Linked DNA regions of Duganella zoogloeoides. The main gene of each other region encodes a partner of the protein of the gene in region 2 in a complex. Links are inferred from orthologs where the notes say so. Each region holds a gene or a part of one and is shown on either strand. Other genes may lie near its edges. The genes, in order: SR858_RS11920 and SR858_RS04790.

The links.
Region 1: the proteins of SR858_RS04790 (region 2) and SR858_RS11920 are in contact, whole or in part, in a cryo-EM structure (PDB 9GE8), measured with the Escherichia coli proteins. The link is inferred for Duganella zoogloeoides from one-to-one orthologs.

What each region holds. Positions count from the first base shown.
Region 1 is NZ_CP140152.1:2,673,673-2,681,827, reverse strand. What follows is about bases 3,058-5,878. They hold SR858_RS11920 (ABC transporter ATP-binding protein), read right to left. Parts: upstream 4,922-5,878; coding sequence 4,193-4,921; downstream 3,058-4,192. Other genes in these bases: mnmH (tRNA 2-selenouridine(34) synthase MnmH), read left to right, coding at 5,600-5,878; SR858_RS11915 (arylesterase), read left to right, coding at 4,968-5,603; SR858_RS11925 (hypothetical protein), read right to left, coding at 3,058-4,178. In the rest of the region: SR858_RS11935 (NAD(P)H-hydrate dehydratase), read left to right, coding at 1-1,445; chrA (chromate efflux transporter), read right to left, coding at 1,438-2,637; more of SR858_RS11925, read right to left, coding at 2,634-3,057; more of mnmH, read left to right, coding at 5,879-6,661; SR858_RS11905 (SurA N-terminal domain-containing protein), read right to left, coding at 6,726-8,155.
Region 2 is NZ_CP140152.1:1,087,662-1,096,087, reverse strand. The notes cover bases 1,813-4,904. They hold SR858_RS04790 (ABC transporter permease), read right to left. Parts: upstream 4,582-4,904; coding sequence 2,044-4,581; downstream 1,813-2,043. Other genes in these bases: SR858_RS04785 (adenosine deaminase), read right to left, coding at 4,588-4,904; SR858_RS04795 (sensor histidine kinase), read right to left, coding at 1,813-1,903. In the rest of the region: SR858_RS04800 (response regulator), read left to right, coding at 1-841; more of SR858_RS04795, read right to left, coding at 797-1,812; more of SR858_RS04785, read right to left, coding at 4,905-5,601; SR858_RS04780 (PrkA family serine protein kinase), read left to right, coding at 6,049-7,971; SR858_RS04775 (YeaH/YhbH family protein), read left to right, coding at 8,006-8,426.

The DNA.
Region 1 (8,155 bases), 1.6 Mb from region 2 along the record:
ATAACGGCGGCGACGCGCTGGAAGCTGCGGCCCACCTGGCTGCGGCCGGCATTGCGGTGACCGTGGGGCACGTCGCGCCCACAGCCACGCAGTCGCCTGAACGGGCCGCTGCCTGGCAGCGCGCGACAGCAGCGGGCGCGCGCCTGGTCGAGGCATTGCCGCCGGCTGCGCATGCCAGCAGCTGTCGCGCGCCGGGCGGCAACGGCGCCCTCATCGTCGGCGGTTTGCCCAACGCGGCACCGCCCGAGGCCGACCGGCAAATGGCAACCGTCGACGAATTTATGGCGGCAGCCTTGCAGGCGGCGGACTGGCAACTGGTGCTCGATGGCCTGTTCGGCATCGGCCTGGCGCGGCCCGTCGCCGGCGGCCTGCGCCAACTGGTGGAAGCAGTCAACCGGTTGCCTTGCCCGGTCCTCGCGCTCGACGTGCCGAGCGGCCTCGATGCCGACACCGGCGCCATCGTCGGGACCGACGGCATCGCGCTGCGCGCCAGCCACACCATCACGTTTATCGGCGACAAGCCCGGCCTGCACACCAACGAGGGCCGCGACCATGCGGGTAGCGTCGAGGTGGCGGACCTGGACATCGACCCGGCGCTGTTCCCGCCGACGCCACTGCATCTGAACCAGCCGGAGCTGTTCTCCGGCTACCTGCATGCGCGGCGCCACAGCGGCCACAAGGGCACTTACGGCAATGTTGCCGTCATTGGGGGCGGACCCGGCCTGCGCGGGGCGCCGCTCTTGTCGGCACGCGCGGCGCTACACGCCGGCGCCGGCCGCGTCTACGTGCTGTTTCCCGAAGATCCGTTGCCAGCCGATAGCGGCCAGCCCGAACTGATGTGCCGCCTGGCCGACGGCTACGACTTCGAGCGCGCCACGCTGGCCATCGGCCCCGGCCTCGGCGACTCGGCCGCGGCCGCAGACCTGCTGGCGCGCGCCATCGCCAGCAACAGCGCATTGCTGATCGATGCCGACGCCCTCAACCTGCTGGCCCGCGACCCGCACTTGCAGCACGCCCTTGCCCACCGCAACAAGAACGCCGTGCTGACGCCCCATCCACTGGAAGCGGCGCGGTTGCTGGGCGCCACCGTGGCCACCGTGCAGGCCGACCGCGTGGCCGCAGCACGCACGCTGGCCGCGCGCCTGCAGGCGGTGGTGGTATTAAAGGGGTCGGGCACCGTGATCGCCGCACCGGACGGCCACTGCGTGATCAACCCCACCGGCAACCCGGCGCTGGCCACGGCCGGTACCGGCGACGTGTTGTCCGGCGTTTGTGCCGCACTGCTGGCGCAAGGTTGCCCGCCGTGGCCGGCTGCGCTGGCGGCAGTGTGGCTGCATGGTGCGGCAGCCGATGCGCTGGTGGTCAGCGGCATCGGCCCGATCGGCATGACGGCCGGCGAACTGGTGCCGGCGATCCGCACTGCCCTGAACCGGCTCGCTAGCTGAACAAGAACCAGCCTGCTGCAACGCAACCCAATACCACCAGCCACGGCGGCAGCTTCCACCACATCAGCGCGGCCAGCGCAACCAGTGCCAGCGCCAGGTCACGCCACCCAAGCATGGCGCCGGTCCATACCGGGTCGTACAAGGCCGCCAGCAGCAAGCCCACCACGGCCGCATTCATGCCGGCCAGCGCCGCCTGGGCGCGACGATTGCCTCTCAGGTCACGCCAGAACGGCAAGGCGCCGGCCAGCAGCAGGAACGACGGCAGGAAAATCGCCAGCAGGCAGATCGCGCCGCCGAGCCAGCCCGACGGCGCGACCGTCATCGACGCGCCAAGAAAGGCCGCAAACGTGAATAGCGGCCCCGGCACGGTTTGCGCTGCGCCATAGCCGGCCAGGAACGTCTGCTTGCCCACCCAGCCGCTGGGCACCACCTCGGCCTGCAACAGCGGCAGCACCACGTGGCCGCCACCGAACACCAGCGCACCGCTGCGATAGAATGCGTCCGCCATGGCCAACGGTTGGCCCGGCAGCCATTGCACCGCCAGCGGCAGGCCGATCAGCAGCGAGCAGAACAGCGCAAGCCACAGGGCGCCGGCGCGGCGGCCGATCATGATCGGCAAGCTCACCGGCGGATCGCCGGCACCGGACCGGAACAGCAGCAGCCCGATGATGCCGGCAGCAGCGATCACGCCCACCTGTGCCCACGCCGACGGGGCCAGCACCACGCAACCGGCGGCACCGGCCATCAGCAGCACGCGCGGCAGATCGGTGCACAGCTTACGCGCCATGCCCCATACCGCCTGCGCCACCACGGTCACCGCCACGACTTTCAGGCCGTGCACGACACCGGCCGACAACAGCTGGCCGTGCCGGGCCATGCCCAGCGCAAACAGGATCAGGAGGATGGCCGACGGCAAGGTGAAACCGGCCCAGGCCGCCAACGCCCCGGCGTACCCGGCGCGCAAGAGCCCCAGCGCCATGCCCACCTGGCTGCTGGCGGGGCCGGGCAGGAACTGGCACAGCGCCACCAGGTCGGCGTAGTCCGCTGCCGTGAGCCAGCGCCGTCGCGTCACGAACTCGTCGTGAAAATAGCCGAGATGGGCGATGGGGCCGCCAAACGACGTCAGCCCCAGGCGCAAAAAAATCACGAACACACCCAAGCCCGCGCGCCAGCGGTGGCGCGCGTCGTTCAACGCCGCACCAGGTCCGCTTCGATGGCCTTCAGGAAGGCGCGCTGCGACCATTCCACGTCGTTGACCACGATGGCCGGCGTGTAAAACGTGGCGGCGCTACGCGGGCGGTTGACCACCACCTTGGACGGCACCACCACCGACGCCAGGCCCGACTTCAAAGGTTCGAGGCGGATGTCGGTGTACGACGAATCGGCCGCGCTGGGCGCGCCGATCAATTTCGTGTTCGGGAACAGCGAGAATACGTCGAGCGCTTCCAGGCAGGCGCCCGTGCATTGGCCCGGCACCACCACGTACACAGGCTTGGTGAACGGGGCCGGATCGCCAGGCAGGTTCTCGGCGCGGTCGCTGTCGCTGACCGGGTCGCGGCGGGCCGGATCGGGATAGAATTTTTCATCGCGGGACTGGGCGGCCAGCATGCCTTGAGCGACCACGGCCGGATCGTAATCCAGCTGGCGGCGCTGCTGTTCGGACAGGTCTGCCGCTTCGAACGACGTGTGGGCGATGTTGGCGAACGACGCGCGCCACAGCACCGCCTGGCGCGCCTGCGCCACCTTGAGGCGACGGTTGACGCGGGCCTCGCCCCACAGCGCACGCGCCAGGTTCAGGCCCCAGACGGCATCGCCGCCCTGGTTGCCGCGCAGGTCGATCACCACGGCGCTGGCGTCGAGATAGCGCTGGCGGTTGGCCTGCACTTCGGCCAGCATGGCGCCGTAAGCGGTGCGCTCGGTATCGTTGGGCTGGAACGTGGGCAGCGCAAACCAGTGCAGGCCGTAGCGTGGCGTGCTGACGCCGATCGGCTGGGTGACACCGTTGAAACTGTCGTCGCGCAGGCGCTGGGCCGCTTCGTCCATCGCGCGCCAGCTGAGCGTAAGGCGCGATTCGCGGCCTTCGTCAATGAAGATGCACTGGACGGGCAAAGTAATGAAGGGGTTGCCCTGGTCGATGAAGACGTCGGGCGCAAACGTCCACCACGGGCCGGTACCGCCGCTGCGCTGGCCGAAGCCGAACACATTGGTTTCCACCAGTTGCGCGATTGGCTTGCCGTCGCAGTCGGCGATGCGCGCGCCCACGGCCGGGCCGCCGGGCGTGGTGGCGGCCACGAACATATTGTCGCCGCGCCAGGCGGTGATGAAGCCGGGCCAGCGCGGCGCCGCCGGCGGCATGTCCTTCAGCACCACGCCGGCACGGCCATCACCAAGCAAGGCGTTGAAGTGCTGCAGCGCGGCCGCATAGCCGGCGCCGTCACGCACCCTGGAGGCCAGCGCCTGGCCGCCTTCGCGTGCCTTTTCGAGATTACGGGCAAAATCGGGGTTGGCCGGATCGACCGTGCCCGGGTGGTCGTCGAGCGTGATCAGGTAGGCAGCTTCGACATCGGCGACCGCGGCCTGGCGCCACTGCTCGGCGGACATGGTTGGAGCCGGTGCCGGCGTCGGCGCCGGCCGCTGGGCCGGACCCTGGGCATAAGCGGCGGCCACGGCAAAGGCCAGCAAGGAACCGGCGCCGAATCGGCGCGCGGATGTTTTAAAAGATGCGATCGACATGCTTGCTCTCCTGATCACACCAGCCGCCCCGCGGCAATCGTGATCGTGCGGCCGCAGCGCGCAGCCATCGATTGGTCGTGCGTGACCAGCACCAGGGTGGAGCCATGCTGGCGGTTCAATTCGAACATCAACTGGATCACCGCCTCGCCGGTGGCCGCATCGAGGCTGCCGGTCGGTTCGTCGGCAAACAGCAACGGCGGTTCGCTGACGAACGCGCGCGCCAGCGCCACGCGCTGCTGCTCGCCGCCCGACAGATATTTGGGATAATGCTTGAGGCGCGACGACAGGCCCACCCGGCCCAGCATCGCTTCGGCCTTGTCGCGCGCGCCTGCCACGCCGGTCAGTTCCAGCGGCAGCATGACGTTTTCCAGGGCGGTCAGGTGCGCCAGCAACTGGAAAGACTGGAACACAAAGCCCAGCTTTTCCTTGCGCAGCGCAGCGCGGCCGTCTTCATCGAGAGCATAGATATCGACGCCGTCCAGGATCACCTTGCCGGCGCTGGGCGTGTCCAGCCCGGCCAGCAAGCCGAGCAAGGTGGACTTGCCGGAACCGGACGCGCCCACGATGGCAAGCGTCTCCGCCCGTTGCACGGTAAAATCGACCTCATGCAGGATCGTCAGTTCGCCGCTGGCGTCGGCCACGCGCTTGGCGAGGCCGCTGACGACGATGGCGGCCGAGGCATGGTTGGCCGCAGCACTGGCGGCGGTAACATCGGCTGCATGGAATCCGGGACCATCCGGCACGAAATTGGAAGACGCTTTAGGGAAATCAGGCATGCGCAATATGGAAATGAAGTTAGCAAAGAAACTGAGTGTACACGTCGCGGCGGCCTGGCTCATGGTGGCGGTAGCGGCGAGCGCCCATTCTGCACCAAAAACCGTCCTCGTGCTCGGCGACAGCCTCTCTGCGGAGTACGGCCTGGCGCGGGGCACGGGCTGGGTGGCGCTGGCCGAAAAGAAAGTGAAAGACCAGAAACTCGACGCCGAGATCGTCAATGCCAGCGTCAGCGGCGAGACCACCAGCGGCGGCCGTAGCCGCCTGCCGGCCCTGCTGACCAGGCACAAGCCGGCGCTGGTGGTGATCGAACTGGGCGCCAACGACGGCCTGCGCGGCCTGCCGGTAGCTGCCGCCCAGGCCAATCTCAAGGCCATGGCAGATACTGCCGGCAAGTCCGGCGCCAAGGTGATGCTGGTCGGCATGCGCATTCCGCCCAACTATGGCCGCGACTATTCCGACAAATTCTACGCCATGTACGGCACCCTGAGCCGCGAGCTGAAAGCGCCGCTGGTGCCGTTCATGCTCGACGGCGTGGCCGAGAAAACCGAGATGTTCCAGCCCGACCGCCTGCACCCGCTGGCTGAAGCGCACCCTACCATTCTCAACAATATCTGGCCCGTGCTGGAAAAATCGATCAAGGCAAAATGAAATATCCGGAAGTACTCGGCATCAACGACGTCCTGCCTCAACTGGCCAGCTTCGACGCCATCATCGACGCCCGCAGCCCGGGCGAGTTCGCGCAGGACCACCTGCCCGGCGCCATCAACGCGCCGGTGCTCGACGACGAGCAGCGTGTTCGGGTGGGCACCATGTACAAGCAGATCGGCGCATTCGAAGCCAAGAAGCTCGGCGCGGTGCTGGTGGCGAAAAATATCGCCAGCCACATCGAGCAACTGTGGCTCGAGCAACCGCGCGAATGGCGCCCGCTGGTGTATTGCTGGCGTGGCGGCAACCGCAGCGGCTCGATGGCCCACATCCTCTCCAAGGTCGGCTGGCCCGTGGTCCAGCTCGACGGCGGCTACAAGGCGTTTCGCGCCGAGGTCAATGCCGCCCTGGAACTGGCGCCGCAACTGCGCTTCAAGGTGATTTGCGGCACCACCGGCAGCGGCAAGAGCCGTTTACTGGAAGTGCTGGCCGCGCAAGGTGCGCAAGTGCTGGACCTGGAGCAACTGGCCGCGCACCGCGGCTCGGTGCTGGGCCACTTGCCCAGCCAGACGCAGCCGAGCCAGAAAGCGTTCGAAACCCGCATCTGGGACTGCCTGCGCCGCTGCGACCCGGCACTGCCGGTGTTCGTGGAATCGGAAAGCAAAAAAGTCGGCAACCTGCGCGTGCCGGCCGCATTGATGGACACCATGCGCGGCGCCGACTGCATCGCGCTCACATTGAGCCGCGCCGACCGCGTGCGGCTGCTGATGGAAGACTATGCGCATTTCCTGGTCAGTCCGGCGACCTTGAATGCACAACTCGAACATTTGACGGCCTTGCATGGCAAGGAAAAGATCCGACGCTGGCAATCGATGGCCGACAGCGGCGCCATGCCGCAGCTGGTCGATGAATTACTGGCCGAGCATTACGATCCCGCCTATTTGCGCTCGATCGACCGCAATTTCGTGCGGTATGGCGATGCTGTGCCGCTGGCGCTTGGCGATATCGGCGCCGCCGATTTCCTGTCCGGGGCGCGCTGGCTGATCGAGAACGTGCACTGAGGTTTTTGCAGGCGCAATAAAAAAGGGCCGCGTGATGAACGCGGCCCTTTTTACATGTTGCTGATTACTCTTTAACTTCCGTCACGGTGGTGGTGACGATAGGCTTGAGGATCTTGACCTTGGCGCGCTGCTTGAGCAGCTCGATGTACTCGTACATCTCTTGCTGGGCAATGATGGTACCGATCTGCTCGGCTTCTTGCTTGCGACGCTCGGCGTCCTGCTCGACAGGCTGCTGCACCTTGCCGATACGGTACACGCTGTAACCCATGCCTGGCAGTTCCACGCCCACGTAGGCTGGCAGCTTGCTGGTATCGGCCTTCATCACTTCTTGCAGGGCCACGCCGTTCAAGCCTTCCGGCTTGCTGCGCGACACCAGCTTGGCAGGACCGAAACCGGTGGCGTCGCCAGCCTTCCTGGCGGCAGCCAGTTTCTCGGCGCCGGCTTTGCTGGCCAGCTTGGCGGCTTCTTCCATCGTCACGCGCTGGCGGATCGCCGCGTCGACTTCGGCCAGCGGACGCTTGGAGGCCGGCTTGAACTCGACAATACGGCCGGCAACCAGGGTGCTTGGCGCCACTTCGATCGCTTCGGTATTGCTCTTCTTGGTGATCGAGTCGTTCGAGAACAGCGCGGTCAGGAACTTGGCGTTGTTGTACGGCGCAGGACCAGCTTGCGGCGACGGCGTGCGCGAGATATTGCTGGCAGTCTCGATTTTCAGGCCCAGCTTGTCGGCAGCCGGCTTCAGGCTGTCCGATTGCTCGTACACGGTGTTGGTGAACACTTCAGCCATTTCCGAGTATTTTTTCGACGCTTGCGAGGTTTTCAGTGCATCGGCCACGTCGGTTTTCACCGATTCCAGCGGCTTGACCACGGCAGGCTTCAATTCGGTCACGGTCAGCACGTGGAAACCGTAGTCCGACTGCACCGGATCGCTGATCTCGCCCTGCTTGAGCTTCATCACAGCAGCTTCCAGTGGCGCCGGCAGGCTGCCCTTGGTCACGTAGTCGAGGTCGCCGCCCTGCTCGGACGAAGGGTCTTCCGACTTGGCCTTGGCGATCTTGGCGAAGTCGCCTGGCGTTTTGCGCACTTCGGCAGCAATCGCTTCGGCCTTGGCCTTGGCGGTTGCCACGTCGGCAGCGCTCGCGCCTTTTTTCAGTGCGACCAGGATGTGCGCGGCACGGCGGCTTTCCGGGGTGGTGAACGCAGCCTGGTTGGCATCGTAGTACTTGGCGATGTCGGCATCGGTCACTTTTACCTGGCTCAGCACGGCGTCATTGTTGAGCACAACGTATTCGATCTTCGCTTGTTCCGGGATTTCGAAGAACTTGCTGTTCTTGTCGTAGAACGCCTTGACCATGGCATCGGTCACTTTGACTTGCGGCACGAACTCGGTGATCGGCAGCGCCAGTTCCTGCACTTCACGCTCTTGCGAACCGATGTTCGACAGCGTGGTCGCGACCGCGCGCGGCGCGAAACCGGTGCTTTGCACGGCGCCGC
Region 2 (8,426 bases):
CGTGGCGCTCGACGTCGATGCAATTTACCGCATCGCCGGCCAGCCGCAGCGCTTTGCCACGCCGTCGGTGCTGGTGGTCGATTACTCGATGCCGCAAATGAATGGGCTGGAATTTTGCGAGCTGGTGAGCGACCTGCCGTGCAAGAAGATTTTATTTACCGGTGCCGCCGACGAGAAAATCGCGGTGAGCGCCTTCAACCGCGGCCTGATCGACCGCTACATCCAGAAAAGCGACGACCATGCGCTCGACATCCTGGAACTGGAAATCACCACGCTGCAACGGCGCTATTTCGCCGACCAGTCGGAAACCTTGCGCGAGCTGGTGCTGCTGCACAATTACCACTTCCTCGACGACCCGGTGCTGGCCTTGCAGGTGCAGCGGCTCAAGCAGGACCTGGGCTTCATCGAGCACTACCTGTTCGCCAATCCCACCGGCATCGTGTTCCTGGATAAATTTGGCCGCACCCGGCTGATGATGATCGAAACCGAGCAAGGCATGGCGGCGCAATACGAGATGGCGTGCGACAGCGACGCGCCGCAATCGCTGCTCGACGCCCTGGGTGCGCGGCGCGTGCTGCCGTTCTTTTCGGATGTGGATGGCGACGGCATGTATGCGCGCCACATGGGCGACAACTGGCACCGCTATTGCGCCACGCCCCAAGTATGCCGGGGCCGCGAAACCTATTACTGGGCGCTGTTCGACCTGCCGCCGCATTATTACGCGCAGCCGCCGCTGGCCTATACCGAGTTCCTGCGCCAGGAGCGCGAACTGGCCAACGCGGCGGCCAGCGTCACATCAACGCGGCGCGGCCGGCAGCGTGATCGTGAAACAACTCCCTGACGCCACGCCAGCGCTGGCGGCAGCCACGGTACCGCCATGCAGTTCCACCAGCGCCCGTACCAGCGACAGGCCCAGTCCCAGGCCGTCGCTCTTGCGCTCGGTGGACTTGTGGACCTGGCTGTAGATGTCGAAGATGGTCGCCAGGCGCTCGGCCGGGATGCCCATGCCATTGTCGGTGATGCGCACGGTGATGATGTCGCCGGCGCGGCGCAGCGCCAGCGTGATGACGCCACCCTCGGGCGTGTAGCGCACCGCGTTGCCCAGTACATTGCCCACCGCCTGTACCAGCCGCGTGTGGTCGCCCATTACCAGGCAAGCAGCGGCATCGATATCGACCGTCAGGCGATGCTGCTTGGCCTGCACCGCCGACTGCAACTGCTCCACGGTGTCGTACACCACGGCGCGCATGTCGAGCCGGACCAGGCTCAGGCGGATTTCGCCACGGCGGATGCGCGTCGTATCGAGCAAGTCCTCGGCCACCCGGCTCATGTGGCCCAGTTGGCGCTGCACCATTTGCGCCAGTTCGGCGGTGCGGACGTGGTCGAAGGCCTTGAGTTTCAGCAATTCGGTGGCGTTGTGCGCAGCCGAGATGGGGTTGCGCAACTCGTGCGCCACGGTGGCCAGGAAGGCGTCCTTGCGCAGGTCAGCGTCGTGCAGCGCCTGGCGCGCCATGAACAGCTCGGTCATGTCGCGCGACACCACCATCACTTCGCGCACCTGGCCGTCGGCGCCGAACACCGGGTTGGCCACCACGTCCCACCAGCGCGGCGTACCCTGGGCGGTGGGACAGAAGGCGTTGAACTTGCTGACCTTGCCGTTTTTGGCGCTTTCGAAAGCGTTTTGTGCCAGCATGCGGCCGTCTTCTGGCCAGAATTCCCACCAGGTCTTGCCAAGTATCTGTTCCGGTGCACTCAACTCAAGCGCCACCACGCCGCCCGGATTAAGCTGACCCAATCTTCCTTGCAGGTCGAGAATTTTAATGCAATCGACAGAACTGCTGAACAGGTCACGATTGAGCTCGCCGTCAGATCCGGTGTAGGTCGCGCAGATGGAATCAAACATGGGGTGGACAGTCGCTTCTCAGGGCTAAAGAAAGGAAGCGGGGGCGGGGCATCCTGTTGGTGGGCCGATTCTACAATACTTCCCAGCGCCGGCGCGCAAGGCAGGAGGCGCCTGCCCCCTGCCCAGTCAATGCGCCTGCGTCAGCCTTCGCGCAAGGTTTGCAGCGGCGGCTGGCGCAGCACGCTGCGCAAACCGAGCCAGCCGCCGGCAATCGCGCACACGGCGCCAGCGAGCAAGCCCACCATCCACACCGACGGCGAGAAGGCCCAGGCAAACTTGAACTGGTACGTGGCCAGCGCCCAGCCCATCACGGCGGCGCCGGTGGCGGCCAGCACCCCGGCCAGCGCCCCCACCAGCGTGAATTCGATCAGTTGCGCCTGCGACAACTGGCGCCGGGTGGCGCCCAGCGCGCGCAGCAGGCCCGATTCGCGGGTACGCTCGTCCTGCGAACCCATCAGCGCGGCGTACAGCACCAGCAAGCCGGAGGCCAGCGTGAAGATGAACAGGAATTCGATCGCGGTGACCACCTGGTCGAGCACGGCCTGCACCTGGCGCAGCAAGCCGCCGACATCGACGATCGTCAGGTTCGGGAAGTCGCGCGTGAGGGCGTTCATCACCGGTCCCTGCTGGCCCGGCAGGTGGAACGCCGTGATCCAGCTTTGCGACACTTCGGTGAGCGCCGCCGGGTTGATGATGACGAAGAAATTGACCCGCATCGAGCCCCATTCGAGCTTGCGCAAGCTGGTAATCGTCACCTCGACCGGCGAACCGGCGATATTGAAGTTGAGCTTGTCGCCCACCTTCCAGCGCAGGGTCTTGGCAATGCCCTCCTCCACCGACGCTTCGGCGACGCCGGGAGCGTCGGTAAACCACTTGCCGGCCACGATCTCGTTCTCGGCCTGCATGGTGGCCATGGTGGAGAGGTTGAATTCGCGGTCGGCCAGGCCGCGCGCGCGGTCCTCGGTGTACGTCTCGGCCGTGACCGGCTGGCCGTTGACGGCGGCCAGCCGGCCACGGATCATCGGATACTGCGGCGCATAGGCCACGCCAGCAGACTTCAGGCGCGCGGCGATCTGGTCTTTTTGCTCGGGCTGGATGTTGATGATGAAGCGGTTGGGCGCATCGGGCGGCGTAGCATTGCGCCAGGCCGTCATCAGGTCTTCGCGCACCACGGTGAGCACCAGCAGCGCCATCATGCCCAGCGCCAGCGACACCACCTGCACGATGGTCGCGCCCGGGCGGCGTTGCAGCGAGGTGATGGCGAAGCGCCAGCTTTGATGGTCGATGGCGCCGCGCAGCGGCTTGAGCGCTTTCAGGCCCAGCCACGCCACCAGCGCGAACACGCCGAAGGCGGCCACAAAACCGAGCGCCGTGTACAGCGCCAGCATGGCGTCGCCCGCCTGCCACAACAGCAGCGATGCAAACCCGGCGAAACCGAGGCCGTAGGTGGCCAACGCCGCCACCTGCGGTGCGTCCTGCTCGCGGCGGATCACGCGGTTGTGCGGCACCTTGCGCAGTTGCAAAATCGGCGGCAGCGCAAACGCGGCCAGCAGCAGGATGCCGGTGGCCAGGCCTTGCAGAGCCGGCCAGATGGTGGGACCAGGCAAGTTGGCGGCCACCAGCTTGCCCAGCACTTCCAGCAGCACGTAGTGGGCGCCGAAGCCGACCGCCACACCCATGGCGCTACCGGCCAGGCCGACCAGCAGGAATTCGTACAGATACATCGCGGTGACCTGGTTTTGCGTCAGGCCCAGGCAGCGCAGCATGGCGCAGGCATCGAGGTGGCGCTGCATGAAGCGGCGCGCGGCCATGGCCACGGCCACCGCCGCCAGCATGGCCGACAGCAAGCCGACCAGCGACAGGAAACGGTCCGCGCGGTCAAGCGTGTTGCGCATTTCGGGGCGGCCATTTTCCAGCGACTCGACCCGCACGCCCTTGAGATTGGCCTGTTTGATGGTGTCCTGCATCCATTGCTGGAACGCAGCCGCTTCGGCTGCGGTATTTTTCGACGATGGCGGCGCCGCTACCAGCAGGCGGTACGTCACGCGCGAGCCGGGCTGGATCAGGTTGGTCGCTTCGAGGTCGGCCAGCGCCAGCATCACGCGCGGCGCGAACGCCAGGAAGTTGGCGCCGCGATCGGGTTCGGACGCGATCAGTTGCGCGACCGTGAATGTCTTGTCGCCGAGCTTGACCTGGCCGCCCACGCTGGTGCCCAGGCTGCCCAGGAGGCCGGCATCGAGCCAGACCGTGCCCGGCGCGGGGATGCCGTCGGCGCCCGCGCCTTCGCTTTGCTCGGCCTGGGCGGCATCGGTGGTGAGCTTGAGCCGGCCGCGCAGCGGGTAGCCGGGGCCGACCGCCTTGAGCGAGGCCAGCATCGATTGCGACTGCTCGCCCTCGCCTGCCGTGGCCATGCTGGGGAAAACCACGGTGTCGGTCACCACCAGCCCGCGCCGGAGCGCTTCGGCCCGCCACTCGGGGCGTACCGGCAAGTCGGTGCTGACCACCACGTCGGCGCCCAGCAACTGGTGGGCATCACGGTCCAGGCCGCTACGCAGGCGATCGATAAAGAAGCCGGTAGCGGACAGGGCCGCGACGGCCACCGTCAGGGCGATCAGCAGGAAGCGCAATTGGCCGGCGCGCCAGTCGCGCGCGGTCATGCTCAGGGCGAGTTTGATCATGTTGTTTTAAAAAGGGAGAGAGGCGAAATAGGCGTCGACTTCGGCCAGCAACTGCTGTTTTTGCGCGTCGGGCAGGAACGCCGCTTCAAAGCCGTTGCGCGCCAGGCGCTGCGCGTGCGACAGGCCCAGCGGCAACGCTTCGAAGGTGGCAATGAAATTGTCGTTCATGTAGCCGCCGAAATAGGCCGGGTCGTCCGAGTTGATGGTGACCTTGACGCCAGCGTCGAGCAGTTCGAGCAGGTTGTGCTGGGCCATGGCCGGGAATACGCACAGCTTGACGTTCGACAGCGGGCACACGGTCAGCGCCATCTGCTCGCGCGCCAGGCGCGCGACCAGCGCCGGGTCTTCCAGGCAGCGCACGCCATGGTCGATGCGCTCGACCTGGAGCACGTCGAGCGCGGTTTCGATATAGGTCGGCGGACCTTCTTCGCCGGCATGGGCCACCAGGTGGAAACCGAGTTCCTTGCAGCGCGCAAACACGCGGGCGAATTTTTCCGGCGGATTGCCGCGCTCGGACGAGTCGAGCCCGATGCCGATGTACTTGTCGCGGTACGGCAGCGCTTCTTCCAGCGTGGCGAACGCCTCTTCTTCCGACAGGTGGCGCAGGAAGCTCAAGATCAGCGTGGCGCTGACCGGGCTGTCCTGGCAGGCGCGGTGAATGCCGTCGATGACGTCCTTGACCGGCACGCCGCGCGCGGTGTGGGTTTGCGGATCGAAAAAGATTTCGGTATGGCGTACATTGTCCGCCTCGGCGCGCTGGAGGTAGGCGGCGGTCATGTCGTAAAAATCTTGCTCGTGCAGCAGCACGCTGGCGCCGGCGTAATAGATGTCGAGGAACGATTGCAGGTCGGTAAACGCGTACGCGGCGCGCAGGTCTTCGACCGAGGCGTATGGCAGCGCGACGTTGTTGCGCGCGGCCAGCGCGAAGATCAGTTCGGGCTCGAGCGAGCCTTCGATATGGATGTGCAGTTCGGCCTTGGGCATGCCTTCGAGCACGCCGCGCAATTGGGTATTCAACATGATGAGTTCCTGTTACAGATGACGAGATTGATGCGTATGACTGGGCATCTTAGCGCACGCTGCGCGCAAGCGTGATACTGTGGCATAAATGGCGGTAAAAATTGCGGAAAAGTCCATGCGAAACGTGTAGTTATATCGAATTTTATTCTTTTAAATCAAAGCTTTACGAAAGAGTATTAACGATATTACGACATATCTTTTGACTTCCTGCACCAATAGAGCAATAATAAATTTCATAGACGTAAGAAGCCTTACGGCCAACACATAAAAGCCGTCCACCGGCGATAAAGTCAGCTCAGAGCCACGGGCAATCCGTGCTACTCCGAGGACGCTCACAGAAGCTGATCAACAAGAAAAATACTCAGCAAGTACGCACCGATCCAGGGCCACGGCAGCCTTGCTGTCTGACCCGTGACTAGTAGGTTTACATCATCAAAGGACATTCAAATGACCATTTTTGACAACTACGCTGCACGGTATGAACGGACCAAAGAGGAAGAGATGTCCATGAAGGAATATCTCGACCTGTGCAAGAAAGATCGACTCACCTACGCCAGCGCGCCCGAACGCATGCTCGCTGCCATCGGTGAACCGACCCTGGTCGATACCCGCAACGACACCCGGCTCTCGCGCATCTTCGCCAACAAGGTCATCAAGATTTACCCGGCCTTCCGTGAATTCTATGGCACCGAGGAAGTGATCGAACAAGTGGTCTCCTACTTCCGCCACGCGGCCCAGGGCCTCGAGGAGCGCAAGCAGATCCTGTATCTGCTGGGTCCGGTTGGCGGCGGTAAATCGTCGATCGCGGAAAAGCTCAAGTCGCTGATGGAGCACGTGCCGTTCTATTGCCTGAAAGGTTCGCCGGTCAACGAATCGCCGCTGGGCCTGTTCAACGAGGACGAAGACGGCACCCTGCTCGAAGAAGACTACGGCATTCCGCGCCGCTACCTGCGCAACATCCCGAGCCCGTGGGCGGTCAAGCGCCTGCACGAGTTCAACGGTGACATCAACCAGTTCCGCGTGGTCAAGCGCTACCCGTCCGTACTGAAACAGATCGCCATCTCCAAGACCGAGCCGGGCGATGAAAACAACCAGGATATTTCGTCGCTGGTCGGCAAGGTCGATATCCGCAAGCTCGAGGATTACTCGCAGGACGATCCCGATGCCTACAGCTACTCGGGCGGCCTGTGCCTGGCCAACCAGGGCTTGATGGAATTCGTCGAGATGTTCAAGGCGCCGATCAAGGTGCTCCACCCGTTGTTGACGGCCACGCAGGAAGGCAACTACAAGGGTACCGAGGGCTTTGGCGCGATTCCGTTCGACGGCATTATCCTGGCCCACTCGAACGAGTCGGAATGGAAAACCTTCCGCAACAACCGCAACAACGAGGCCTTCCTCGACCGGATTTACATCGTCAAGGTGCCGTACTGCCTGCGCATTACCGACGAAATCAAGATTTATGACAAGCTGCTGGCCAACTCGTCGCTGGCTGCCGCGCCATGCGCGCCCGGCACCTTGCGCATGATGTCGCAGTTCGCCATCCTGTCACGCCTGAAAGACCCGGAAAACTCCAGTATCTACAGCAAGATGCTGGTGTACGACGGCGAAAACCTCAAGGACACCGATCCCAAGGCCAAGTCCATGCACGAGTACGTCGATTACGCAGGCGTGGACGAAGGCATGAACGGGCTGTCCACGCGGTTTGCCTTCAAGATCCTGTCCAAGGTCTTTAACTTTGACAACACCGAAGTGGCGGCCAACCCGGTCCACCTGCTGTATGTGCTGGAGCAACAGGTGGAACGCGAGCAGTTCCCGCCGGAGACCGAGCAAAAATATCTGTCATATATCAAGGAACACCTGGCGCAGCGCTATGTCGAATTTATCGGCAAAGAGATACAGACTGCGTACCTGGAGAGCTATTCCGAGTACGGCCAGAACATTTTCGACCGCTACGTGACGTTTGCCGACTTCTGGATCCAGGACCAGGAATTCCGCGATCCCGATACCGGTGAGAGTTTCGACCGCGAAGCGCTGAACAATGAGCTGGAAAAGATCGAAAAGCCGGCCGGCATCTCGAACCCGAAAGACTTCCGCAACGAGATTGTCAACTTCGGGCTGCGTGCGCGCGCTAATAATGGAGGCAAGAACCCGGCATGGACCAGCTACGAGAAATTCCGTACCGTGATCGAGAAGAAAATGTTCTCGAACACGGAGGAACTGCTGCCGGTGATCTCGTTCAATGCCAAGGCCAGCGCCGAGGACGCCAACAAGCACGCGGACTTCGTCGCGCGCATGGTGGAAAAAGGGTATACGGCCAAGCAGGTTCGCCTGCTGTGCGAATGGTACTTGCGGGTACGTAAGTCGTCGTAACACGGCGGAGCCCACACACACAAGGGGGTATCTTTTGAGTCACCTCATCGACCGACGTTTGCAGGGCAAAAACAAATCCGCAGTCAACCGCGAGCGTTTCCTGCGCCGTTACAAATCGCAGATCAAGGATGCGGTGGGGCGCGCCATCAAGGGGCGCTCCATCACCGACATCGAAAGCGGCGAGAAAGTTTCCATTCCCGTCAAGGATGTGGGCGAACCCTCGTTCGGCCACGCCCATGGCGGGGTGTGGGAAACCATCAGCCCCGGCAACCAGGAATATCAGAAGGGCGACCAGATTACCCGGCCCAAGGGCGGCGGGGGCGCCGGCCGTGGCAAGGCCGGCAATAGCGACCAGATGACCGAAGACGATTTCATCTTCGAGCTGTCGCGCGAAGAATTCATGAATTATTTCTTCGAGGATCTTGAACTGCCGAACCTGGTCAAGACCCAGCTGA